DNA from 3 places in the Streptomyces sp. NPDC005438 genome. Region 1 is predicted to be linked to each of the others. Evidence: riboswitches for the same ligand, from Rfam matches in the RefSeq annotation. Region 1 holds a riboswitch; each other region holds the start of a gene.
What was found. Region 1 has a riboswitch for cobalamin ahead of metE (5-methyltetrahydropteroyltriglutamate--homocysteine S-methyltransferase). Riboswitches for the same ligand answer to the same signal wherever they lie in the genome.

Region 2: linked by a shared signal. The riboswitch ahead of nrdI (class Ib ribonucleoside-diphosphate reductase assembly flavoprotein NrdI) and the one ahead of metE (5-methyltetrahydropteroyltriglutamate--homocysteine S-methyltransferase) in region 1 are both predicted to bind cobalamin.
Region 3: linked by a shared signal. The riboswitch ahead of ABZT14_RS12225 (CoA-acylating methylmalonate-semialdehyde dehydrogenase) and the one ahead of metE (5-methyltetrahydropteroyltriglutamate--homocysteine S-methyltransferase) in region 1 are both predicted to bind cobalamin.

The regions. Positions count from the first base shown of each region.
Region 1 is NZ_JBEXEP010000002.1:527,041-531,112, forward strand. Features, by position in the region: gene metE (5-methyltetrahydropteroyltriglutamate--homocysteine S-methyltransferase) at 30-2,345, opposite strand; cobalamin riboswitch at 2,488-2,700, opposite strand; gene thiI (tRNA uracil 4-sulfurtransferase ThiI) at 2,859-4,072, opposite strand, start outside.
Region 2 is NZ_JBEXEP010000006.1:211,796-215,867, reverse strand. Features, by position in the region: gene ABZT14_RS15145 (peptidoglycan-binding domain-containing protein) at 1-518, opposite strand, end outside; gene ABZT14_RS15140 (twin-arginine translocation signal domain-containing protein) at 518-754, opposite strand; cobalamin riboswitch at 2,021-2,244, shown strand; gene nrdI (class Ib ribonucleoside-diphosphate reductase assembly flavoprotein NrdI) at 2,409-2,837, shown strand; gene nrdE (class 1b ribonucleoside-diphosphate reductase subunit alpha) at 2,849-4,072, shown strand, end outside.
Region 3 is NZ_JBEXEP010000004.1:442,233-446,304, reverse strand. Features, by position in the region: partial or broken gene ABZT14_RS12235 (enoyl-CoA hydratase/isomerase family protein) at 1-8, opposite strand, end outside; gene ABZT14_RS12230 (acyl-CoA dehydrogenase family protein) at 8-1,147, opposite strand; gene ABZT14_RS12225 (CoA-acylating methylmalonate-semialdehyde dehydrogenase) at 1,153-2,655, opposite strand; cobalamin riboswitch at 3,049-3,238, opposite strand.

The DNA.
Region 1 (4,072 bases):
CCGAGGACCTGTCCGGGCGCCCGCGCGGATCAGCCGGGCAGCTCGTCCCGGAGCTGTCGGGCCGCCGTCACCAGGTTCTCCAGCGAGGCCCGGGTCTCGGTCCAGCCACGGGTCTTCAACCCGCAGTCGGGGTTGACCCACAGCCGCTCGGCCGGAATGGCCCTGAGCCCCTTCCGCAGCAGGGTGGTGACCTCGTCGGAGCCCGGTACCCGGGGGGAGTGGATGTCGTACACCCCGGGGCCGACCTCCTTCGGGTAGCCGGCGCTGGCCAGTTCGTCGGCGACCTGCATGTGCGACCGGGCGGCCTCCAGGGAGATCACGTCGGCGTCCAGGTCGTCGATGGCCCGCAGGATGTCACCGAACTCGGCGTAGCACATGTGGGTGTGGATCTGGGTGTCCGGGCGTACGCCGCTGGTGCTGAGCCGGAACGCCTCGGTGGCCCAGGCCAGGTACTCGGCGTGGTCGGCGGCCCGCAGCGGCAGGGTCTCCCGGAGGGCCGGCTCGTCCACCTGGATCACCGAGGTGCCGGCCGACTCCAGGTCGGCCACCTCGTCCCGCAGCGCCAGGGCGACCTGGCGGGCGGTGTCGCCCAGGGGCTGGTCGTCCCGTACGAAGGACCAGGCGAGCATGGTCACCGGGCCGGTGAGCATCCCCTTGACCGGACGGTCGGTGAGGGACTGGGCGTAGGAGGTCCAGCGCACCGTCATCGGCTCGGGGCGGGAGATGTCGCCGGCCAGGATCGGCGGCCGGACGTAGCGGGTGCCGTAGGACTGGACCCAGCCGTGCTGGGTGGCCAGGTAGCCGCTGAGCTGCTCGGCGAAGTACTGCACCATGTCGTTGCGCTCGGGCTCGCCGTGCACCAGTACGTCGATGCCGACCTTCTCCTGGAAGGAGAGGTTGTCCCGGATCTCCGCCTCGATGCGCCGCTCGTAGCCCTCACCGTCGATACGGCCGGCCCGCAGGTCGGCCCGGGCGGTGCGCAGCTCGGTGGTCTGCGGGAACGAGCCGATGGTGGTCGTCGGCAGCAACGGCAGCCCCAGGTGGGCCCGTTGGGCGGCGGTGCGCTCCGGGTACGGCTGGGACCGGTGGGTGTCGGCCTCGGTGACCGCCGCCGCCCGTTCCCGTACCCGGGGGTCGTGGGTGATGGCGGAGCCGCTGCGGGAGGCGAGGTCGGCGCGGTTGGCCGACAGTTCGGCGGAGATGGTGTCGGTGCCCTGGGCCAGGCCCTTGGCGAGGGTCACCACCTCCCGCGACTTCTGCCGGGCGAAGGCCAGCCAGCGCAGGATCTGCGGGTCGATGTCCCGCTCCGGCGCGGTGTCCAGCGGCACGTGCAGCAGGGAGCAGGAGGGCGCCACGTCCACCCGGTCGGCCAGGCCCAGCAGGGTGCCCAGGGTGGAGAGGGACTTCTCCAGGTCGTTGATCCAGATGTTGCGGCCGTTGACCACTCCGGCCACCAGCCGCTTGCCGGGGAGCCCGCCGGCGGCGGCGAGGTCGTCCAGGTTGCCGGCGGCCCGCTCGGTGAAGTCCAGGGCCAGGCCCTCGACGGGGGACTTGGCGAGCACCGGGAGGGCCTCGCCGAGCCGGTCGAAGTAGGAGGCGACCAGCAGCTGGGGCCGGTCGGTCAGTCCGCCCAGCTCGCGGTAGGCGCGGGTGGCGGCGTTGAGTTCGGCCGAGGTGCGGTCCTGCACCAGGGCCGGTTCGTCCAGCTGCACCCACTGGGCGCCGGCGGCCCGCAGGTCGGCGAGCACCTCGGCGTACACCGGCAGCAGCCGGTCCAGCAGGGTGAGCGGGTCGAAGTCGGCGTCCACCTCGGGGGCGGGCTTGGCCAGCAGCAGGTAGGTGACCGGGCCGACCAGTACCGGGCGGGGGGTCAGGCCCAGGTCGAGGGCCTCGGTGAGTTCGGCGACCTGCTTGGTGGAGTCGGCGGTGAAGACGGTGTCCGGGCCCAACTCGGGGACCAGGTAGTGGTAGTTGGTGTCGAACCACTTGGTCATCTCCAGCGGCGCCACCTCCTGGGTGCCGCGCGCCATCGCGAAGTAGCCGTCCAGGGTGTCGGCCTCGACGGCCGCGCGGTGCCGGGAGGGTACGGCCCCGACCATCACGCTGGTGTCCAGCACGTGGTCGTAGTACGAGAAGTCGCCGGTCGGTACCTCGTGGACACCGGCCTCGGCGAGCTGGCGCAGCTTGGCGAGGCGCAGTTCGGTGGCCGTCTCCTTCAGGCTGTCGGCCGTGACCCGGCCCTTCCAGTAGCCCTCGATGGCCTTCTTCAGTTCCCGGTTGGGGCCCTGACGGGGGTAGCCGTACACGGTGGCCCGTGCTGCCGCGGCTGCGGACTTCGCTGTCACGGAACTCTCCTTCGCGAGTCTGGACTCTCCTGGTCCCGGGGACCACGCGAGGATGGCGACAGCGCGGTGGGCGCGCGGCGAGCGCTGCCACCGATGTGTACGCCGACCCACCCACGAGGTCACCGGATTGTCCGTGCGTGGGGTGCACACACGGGCAGCGGGCAGGTCTTCGGACTCACGGGCACGTCCACCGGGGCGGACACCTACCGGCCGTCGCTTCCCAGCCCTGGGGCCAGTGCCTGTGACGGCTTTCGTTCCCGTTCACCGCTGCGGGGCAGTCCCGGATTCCCACCGGGTTCCCTCTTGCGACGCACCCGCCTGGAGGGCGGGGCGAACCAGCTGCGTGCCCCACCCTACGGGCCGAGGTCGGATCCCGGTACGGGGTCGCCCGGATGCCGGACGCCGCCTCGGAACGGCCCATGGGTGCCGGTCCCCGAAGACCGGGGGAACGCGCAGGTCAGCGGTGGTCGTGGCGGGACGGCCGGGGTTCGGGCTCCCGGCGGCGCGTACCGCTCAGAGGGCCGGGGTGCGGGCCGGGGGCACGGTCCCGTCCGCCGGCGCCGTGGCGCGGCCGTCCGCTTCGGGGCTGGTCCGGGGCTGTTCGCCCTCCTCCTCGGGCTCCTCGCCCGGGCGCAGGGTGCGTACCCCTTCGAGGAGTTCGTCCACCAACTCCTCGACCTCCAGCCGCCGTTCCAGCTTCCGTACCTCGGTGAGCCGTGAGCGGACGGCGGCGGAACGGGGTGCCAGCAGCTGGCAGCAGTCCTCGTCGCGCAGTACCGACACCTCGGCGGTGCCGATCCGCTCCGCCTCGTTGATGATCTCCTGCTTCTCGAAGCCGATCAGCGGCCGGAGCATCGGCAGGGTGGCCGCGTCCTCCACGGTGGCCAGGTTGCTGAGGGTCTGGCTGGCCACCTGGCCCAGGCTGTCGCCGGTGACCAGGGCTTCCGCGCCCAGTCGGCGGGCCAGTTCACTGGCGGTGCGCACCATCAGCCGGCGTTGTCCGACCACCTGGAGCTTGCCGGCTCCGGCGAGGGCCAGCCGCTTCTGGGCCTGGCCCAGGGCGACGGTGTGCAGCTGTCCGGTGGGCTGGTAGCGGTTGAGCTGCCGGGCCAGGGCGTACGCCTTGTAGAGGGAGGCGGCGTTGGTGAACGGTACGCCGCTGAAGTGGACGAAGTCGCAGTGCAGACCGCGTCGCATGGCCCGGTAGGCGGCGACCGGGGAGTCGAAGCCGCCCGACAGCAGCACCAGTGCCCGGCCGCTGGACCCCACCGGGAGCCCGCCCTGTCCCGGGAGGCGCTCCCAGGACAGGTAGGTGTGGCGGCGCTCCACCTCGACGGCCAGCCGGGTGTCGGGTGCGGTGAGGTTCACCGGCAGTCCCAGCGCCCGCTGTACCCGGGCGCCGACGAAGGACTCCAGGGCGGACGAGGTGAGCGGGAAGGTCTTGTCCCGTCGACGGGCCCGTACCGCGAAGCTGCCGGAACGGCCGTACCGCTCCATCACCGTGATCGCTGCCCGGGCGATGTTCTCCTCCCCGGTGGCGACCCGTACGGCCGGTTCCACCGAGGCGAAGCCCATCACCCGGCGGGCCCGCTCGACCAGTTCGGCCAGCGGGGGTTCCCCGGTCAGCACGCTGACGTTCTGCCCGTACCGCACCCGGGTCTGGCCTTCCAGGTCGCCGAGGGCCGACCGCAGGTTGTCGTGCATCCGCTGGACGAACAGCTCCCGGT
Region 2 (4,072 bases), on a different contig from region 1:
GGGCCGTCGCCGCCGCCGGGCACCAGGGTGCCGTCGAGGACCAGCGGGTAGAGGTTGCCCGGGCAGTCGGTCGACTTGTGGTCGCGGTGCCCGTTGACCGCGGCGCCGGAACCGCCCTGGTCGCGTAGCCGCGTGATCGCCGAGTGGAAGGCGTCGATCAGCTCGTCGGTGATGGGGTCGTAGTCGTTGGTGGTGCCGCCGACCAGACCGCAGACCGCGTACCAGTTCTGGTTGCCGTCGTTGGTGCCGTTGGCGCCGGTGCGGACGCCCTCACCGCGACCCTCGAAGACGTACCCGTGGATACAGACCATGTGGCTGTAGGCCAGGTCCGACCAGCCCCGGTCGTCCATGTGGAAGTTCTGGTGGCCCCGGACCTGGCCGGCGCACTTGGAGTGGTCGCTGGCGGCGACCTTGACGGCGTCCACGTGGTGGACGCTGACGCCCTTGGGGGTGATGTTCTTGCTGACGCTCTTGGGGGCTCGGGCGCCCCACTCGGAGCGGGTCACGAAGGTCGCCATCAGGACTTCCTCCCTGACAACTCGCAGTCCACGCTGGCGTCCAGCGGTTCGCCGTTGAAGGGGTCGATGCCGGCGGCGGTGGAGGACTTCTCCGGGGCGGCGGACGCCGATCCCGAGGTGAGTACCGGTACGGCCACGGCCGCGCCGACCAGTCCTGCGGCAGCGGCGCCGAGGAACCTGCGTCTGCTCGTGGGGGCAGCGGGCGCGGGGGCCTGCTGTGGTCTGTGCTCGGTCACTTCTCCTCCAGCGGAGTGTGTGGGGGGTCTCGGCCAGCCAGAAGCCGGCTCCGATCGCTTAATTCTCATCGGGGTTCCGCTCACGACAAGTGCAAGAACGTGCAGATTCCATAGGCGTATCGACACCAAACCCGCCCATCCCTGGTCTTGACCTCACCGCTCACCACTGCTCTCCCGCTTGTGCGGGGCACTATTCCGGTCGTGGCCGGACATAGCCGCCGTGGCTTCGGCGAACACGGGCTCTCGCGGGTCGAGGTCCGGGAGTCGGGGCCCGGCGCGGTCAGCCCCTGGCCTCGCCCGGATACGTCAACTTCCTCTGTCTGAGGGCGCCTTGTCGTTCGTCAACGGGGCGGGGTGGTGTGCCCGCATCCGAAGGTGGCCGGGACCTCGATCGCGTTCCCCGGTGAGAGCGCGTACGCGGCGCCCGGGTGGCGAGGCTCCATCAGGTCCCCGGGGGCATCCGGGCCGCACAGCTGATCAGCCCCGGGCGATCTCCCCCCGACCCCAGGGTGCTCCGACCCCGGGGTGCTGACCGAACGCCTCCACCCCCCGTACGTCGACCCTGACGGGCAACGCCATGCCCGTACTTCGGCGCCGACCCCGGCTGGCGTCGACCACCCTCGGGGTGCTGCCCGATCACCGTGACCGCCCGCTCTCCACGGTGCCTGTCGTCGGCCGACCGGACCATCGCCCTCGGTGTCCGGCGAACTCTCCCGCCCCGGGGGAGGGTTGGCGAGGACCCTCCGTACCCCGAACGACGGCCCCGCCGCCCGCGACCGCGCCTCCCGGCCGCCCCCACCCCCGAGTTGAGGGCTTCCACGGAACCGGGCGGACCGGTGACCCGCCGAAGAGGCTGAGCGCCGAGGGCGTCCCCGCGTCGACAGCGGCAAGGTCGGGCGCGTCGCCCACCTCGCCCCGTGGCGTCGCCCCGCCCTCTTCCCCGGGGGGGTGACTCCGCCACCTCCGGGGGGCGCTGCCCCCGGCCCCCTCGACGTCGACGCCGAGCGGCCGTCCGAGGGTGGCCGCGTCACCCTCCGGCTCGCCCCCTGATGCCCTCGGTGTCCGCCCCCGGGGAACCCTCAACGAGGTTGCCGCCAGGGGGAGTTGGGGGCGTGTGTGCGCGGGCGTGCCGAAGGTGCGCGTGCCGCCTTTCGCGGGGCGCGCGCACCCGGGGTTCGGCCTCTGCCGGCCGTCGAACTTAGGTATACCTAAATTCTTCTCGCAACACAATATCTGGTGCCGTACACAACGGGGTGCTCTAGATGTAGTGTTGGCGGTGCTGGTGGTTCGCCGGACGTGAGAGCGTGCGGCGTCGCAAGAGGGAACCCGGTGGGAATCCGGGACTGCCCCGCAGCGGTGAGTGGGAACGACCGCCGTCATGAGCACTGGGTCCGCCGAGCGGGCCCGGGAAGCGACGGTCAGTAGGCGTCCTGACTCCCGTCAGGCCGTGCCCGCGAGTTCGAAGACCTGCCACCGGTGCGCGGCGATGCCCGCCGCGCGCTTCGAGGCCCCGAGGGAGGGTCGCGTGGCCGTCGTACGGACCGGGGTCCGGCGTGTTTCCTGTCGCCGCCCGCGGTCCGCCTCGTACGCCACCGCTCCCTGCCCCGGTCCTCGGTCGACGGAGACGGGAACGAGCGAGAGGAGGCGGCGACGGATGAGCGGTCTCGTGTACTTCTCCAGCGTCTCGGGGAACACCAGGCGGTTCGTGGAGAAGCTCGGTCTGGGCGCCACACGCATCCCGCTGCACCCCCACCGCGAGGGGATGCCTCGGGTCACCGAACCGTACGTCCTCATCGTGCCGACCTACGGCGGTGGAGAGCGGGCCGGAGCGGTGCCCAAACAGGTGGTCCGCTTCCTCAACATCGAGGCCAACCGGGCGCTCCTGCGTGGGGTGATCGCCTCCGGCAACACCAACTTCGGCGCGGACTACTGCCTGGCGGGCCGGGTCATCGCCGCCAAGTGCCAGGTCCCGGAGCTGTACCGATTCGAACTGCTGGGCACGGACCGCGACGTCCGCGCCGTGAGGGAAGGACTGCGGAAGTTTTGGACACCACACTCATCAGCGGCGAGGCCGGTGGCGTGAACACCGGGAACGTGAACAGCGCCGAAGCCGCCCCCGCCCCGTCCGCGCGGGAATCGGTCGGCACGCGTCGGGACTACCACGCGCTCAACGCCATGCTGAACATGTACGACTGCGACGGACGCATCCAGTTCGACAAGGACCGTGAGGCGGCCCGTCAGTACTTCCTCCAGCACGTCAACCCCAACACGGTGACGTTCGCGACGCTGCGGGAGAAGGTCGACTACCTGATCGACAACGACTACTACGAGGCGGCCCCGTTCAGGCGCCACGGCTGGGAGTTCGTCGAGGAGCTGTACCGGCGGGCCCACGCTCACCAGCACCGTTTCCGCACCTTCCTGGGCGCGTTCAAGTACTACACCTCGTACACCCTGAAGACCTTCGACGGCACGCGCTACCTGGAGCGGTACGAGGACCGGATCGTGGCCACCGCCCTCCATCTGGCGGCCGGCGACGAGGAGTTGGCCACCCGGCTGGTGGACGAGATGCTGACCGGACGCTTCCAGCCCGCCACCCCCACCTTCCTCAACGCCGGCAAGGCACAGCGCGGCGAACTGGTCTCCTGCTTCCTGCTGCGCATGGAGGACAACCTGGAGTCCATCGGCCGGGGCGTCAACTCCGCGCTCCAACTGAGCAAGCGCGGCGGGGGAGTCGCCGTACTACTGACCAACCTGCGCGAACAGGGCGCACCCATCAAGAAGATCGAGAACCAGTCCTCGGGCGTCGTACCGGTGATGAAGCTGCTGGAGGACTCCTTCTCCTACGCCAACCAACTCGGCGCCCGACAGGGCGCGGGCGCGGCGTACCTCCACGCGCACCACCCCGACATCATGCGGTTCCTGGACACCAAGCGGGAGAACGCCGACGAGAAGATCCGCATCAAGACCCTCTCGCTGGGCGTGGTGGTCCCCGACATCACCTTCGAACTCGCCAAGCGCAACGAGGACATGCACCTGTTCTCCCCGTACGACGTCGAGCGGGAGTACGGCACCCCGCTGTCCGACCTGGCGGTCGGCGAACGCTACGAGGAACTGGTCGCCAACCCGCGCGTCCGCAAGACCACCCTCAGCGCCCGCGAGTTCTTCAAGACGATCGCGGAGCTCCAGTTCGAGTCGGGTTACCCCTACCTGCTGTTCGAGGACACGGTGAACCGGGCCAACCCCATCCCCGGCTGGGTCAACATGTCCAACCTGTGCTCCGAGATCCTCCAGGTCAACACGCCCAGCACCTACGACGAC
Region 3 (4,072 bases), on a different contig from region 1:
TTCTCCATCAGGCGGCTCCTGTGAGTTCGCGGGCGACGATCACTCGCATGATCTCGTTGGTCCCTTCCAGAATCTGGTGTACGCGCAGGTCACGTACGATCTTCTCCACTCCGTACTCGGACAGGTAGCCGTAGCCGCCGTGGAGTTGGAGTGCCCGGTTGGCGACGTCGAAGCCGGTGTCGGTGACGAACCGCTTGGCCATGGCGCAGAGTCGGGGCGCCTCGCGGCGTCCTTCGTCCAGGGCGTGGGCTGCGCGCCAGAGGAGGGCGCGGGCGGCTTCCAACTCGGTGTCCATGTCGGCGAGTTGGAACTGGAGTGCCTGGGCGCGGATCAGTTTGGCGCCGAAGGCCTCCCGGTCGCGCAGGTAGGCGACGCCGCGTTGGAGGGCGGATCGGGCGCCGCCGAGTGAGCAGGCGGCGATGCCGAGCCGGCCGCCGTTGAGGCCGTGCATGGCCATGCGGAAGCCGTCGCCCTCGGGGCCCAGTCGGCGGTCCTCGTCCAGTCGTACGCCGTCGAGGATCACCTGGCGGGTGGGCTGGGCGTTCCAGCCCATCTTCCGTTCGTTGGGGCCGAAGGAGACTCCCGGGTCGTCGCGTTCGACGACGAAGGCGCTGACTCCTCGGGGGCCCGCCTCTCCGGTGCGGGCCATGACGACGTAGACCTGTGAGGTGCCGGCGCCGGAGATGAACTGTTTCACCCCGTCGAGTACGTAGCCGGAGCCGTCGCGGCGGGCGCGGGTGGACAGGGCGGCGGCGTCGGAGCCGGCGCCGGCTTCGGTGAGGCAGTAGCTGCCCAGGGCTTCCATGGAGCACAGGGCGGGCAGCCAGCGGTCGCGTTGCCGCTGGTCGCCGAAGCGGTCCAGCATCCAGGCGACCATGTTGTGGATGGACAGGTAGCCGGCGATGGAGGGGCAGCCGGTGGCGAGCGCCTCGAAGACCAGCACTCCGTCCAGTCGGCTGAGGCCGCTGCCTCCGTGGTCCTCGTCGACGTACACGCCGCCCAGCCCGAGTTGGGCGGACTTGCGCAGGACGTCGACCGGGAAGTGCTTGTCCTGGTCCCAGGTCACGGCGCCGGGTGCCAGGTGTTCGCGGGCGAAGTCCTCGGCCGTCTCGGCCAGGGCCCGCTGGTCCTCGGTGAGTGTCAGCATGGCCGTCACCGCATCGTGGGGATGGTGAAGCTGGCGCCTTCCCGGACCCCGCCGGCCGGCCACCGGGAGGTGACGGTCTTGGTGCGGGTGCAGAAGCGGATGGAGTCCTCGCCGTACTGGTTGAGGTCTCCGAAGCCGGAGCGCTTCCAGCCGCCGAAGGAGTGGTACGCGACCGGTACCGGGATGGGTACGTTGACGCCGACCATGCCGACGCCGACCCGGCGGGTGAAGTCGCGGGCGGTGTCGCCGTCCCTGGTGAAGACGGACACCCCGTTGCCGTACTCGTGCTCGGTGGGCAGGCGCAGGGCCTCCTCGTAGTCGGCGGCGCGGACCACGGACAGCACCGGGCCGAAGATCTCCTCGCGGTAGATCCGCATGTCGGGGGTGACGCGGTCGAAGAGGGAGGCGCCCAGGAAGTAGCCGTCCGGGTGGCCGTCCAGGGTGAAGTCCCGTCCGTCCACGACCAGTTCGGCGCCTTCCTCCACTCCGGCGTCGATCAGTTCGCGTACCCGGTCCAGGGCGCTCTGGGCGACCAGGGGTCCGAAGTCGGCCTCGGGGTCGTCGCTGCGGCCCACCCGCAGGGTGGCGATGCGTTCGCGGAGGCGGGCGACGAGGGCGTCGGCGGTCTCCTCACCGACGGGTACGGCGACGGAGATGGCCATGCACCGCTCGCCGGCCGAGCCGTAGCCGGCGCCCACCAGGGCGTCGACGACCTGGTCCAGGTCGGCGTCGGGCATCACGACGAGGTGGTTCTTCGCGCCGCCGAAGCACTGGGCGCGCTTTCCGTGGGCGCTGGCCGTGGCGTACACGTACTCGGCGATGGGGGTGGAGCCGACGAAGCCGACGGCGCCCACGCGGGGGTCGGTGAGCAGGGTGTCGACGGCTTCCTTGCCGCCGTTGACCACGTTGAACACGCCCGGGGGCAGGCCGGCCTCGACGAACAGTTCCGCCAGGCGCAGCGGCACCGAGGGGTCCCGCTCGGACGGCTTCAGTACGAAGGAGTTGCCGCAGGCCAGCGCGGGGGCGCACTGCCACAGCGGGATCATGGCGGGGAAGTTGAACGGGGAGATGCCGGCGATGACGCCGATCGGCTGGCGCATCGAGTACACGTCGATGCCGCCGCCGGCGTTGTCGGTGAAGTCGCCCTTGAGGAGTTGGGGGATGCCGGCCGCGAACTCCACGACCTCCAGGCCCCGTTGGATGTCGCCGTGGGCGTCGGCGAGGGTCTTGCCGTGTTCGGCCGACAGCAGCGCGGCGAGTTCGTCCTGGTCGCGTTCGACCAGGCGCAGGAACTTCAGCAGGACCCGGGCGCGGCGCTGGGGGTTCCAGGCCGCCCATTCGGGCTGGGCCGCCTCGGCGTCGGCGATGGCCGCCTCGGTCTGGGTGCGGTCGGCCAGGTGGACCCGCGCCTGTACCTGGCCGGTGTTGGGGTCGTACACGTCGCCGAAGGGCCCGGAGACCTCCGGGACCCGCTTGCCTGCGACGAAGTGGGTGAGTTCGCGAACCATGGACAACCCGCTCTCTGGTGGTGTGGTCGAGGTGAGCAGAGCGCCGGCTTCCGGGGCGCGGACAGGCGGGGGTGCGTGGCCGTCGTCGCCGGTGCCGGGGGGTGGACCACTGTGGGGCGCACGCGAGGGACGGCCGGTACCGGGACGTCGACGTCCGCTCCGTGGGGCCGTCGCCCGGTGTGTGCCGCTGCCTGGGGCGTGGCGGTCCGGGGTCCTGGCGCGTTGGGCGCGCTACGGCGTACGGAGTGGGGGTCGGTGTCCTGGTGGCGGTGGCCCGGTGGGCGCTTGGGACGTGGTCCGGGGGCGTCAGGGCGCCGGTGTGGCGCTGGCCCCCGTGGGATCACCACAGATGCGGGGGGATACCGGTGTCATGTGCCTGCTCCATCCTCGTGGAAAGGGCTGATCATCCGCGGCCGGTATCCTGACTCCCGGATCTCAGCACCTCCGCCGGCCTTCCCGACTCGCGTCAGTGGCCCTGGCATCTTCCAGTGGGTGGCGGCCGTACTCCCCGGTCACAGTGGCGGGACCGTGCTGGACTCTCACCAGCTTCCCTGCACCGCGGACCTTACGTCCGCAACATATAGCTGGACGTCCTAGTAAGTCCAGGGTCCCCCCTTCCGGCCCGCCCACGGTACGGGCGAGGGCTGGGCCCCCGGGGAAGGTCGGGCCGGGGTGGCTGACGCCGGCCCACGGCGGAGGCCGGGTACCGGCTCATCGTGAACCGTCGGGGTGGCGGAGGGCACACGCCCGGGTGGCCGGCCCGTCGCGTGCCAGGCGGCCGGTTCCTTCATGTGGGCCGGCCCTGGGCTGTGGGGGTCGGCAGCGACCGTGACCACGAACGGGGCACCCCCGAGCCGCCGACCACCCAACTCCCGGCCCTCACGGTTGCCCGGTCGGCTCCCCCCGCACGGCACCTCGTGGCCCCCCGCCCGGAAGCCGACCTTCGCCACCGCCTCAGCCACCCCACGCCGCGCCCGAGGGGGTGGGTTACCGAACCGGGCAAGCTGGCGGGCTGGCGGGCTGCGGGCTCGTGGGGCAACGGGGCTACTCGCCCGGTCGGCTCGCCCCACACGGCACCTCATGGCCCCCGCCCCCATGGGCGAGGGCCCGGCCGCTCAGGACCACAACCCGACCCCACGCGGCGCCCGAGGGGGTGGGTTACCGAACCGGGCAAGCTGGCGGGCTGACGGGCTGGCAGGCACGGGCTCGTGGGGCAACGGTGCTACCCGGGTCCCCCGGTGGACGGTGCCCGCCCGGTACGACCACCCCAGAGCGGTTACGGAACCCACGAGCCGAGGCGGTCGGGGGTGGGGACGGGAACAGGGGGTGCAGGGCCGGGAGTCCGGTCAACGACCGGCCTCGGGAACCCACTGACCGGCAAACCCGGCCTGGAACACCCACCGTTGCACCACCGTCC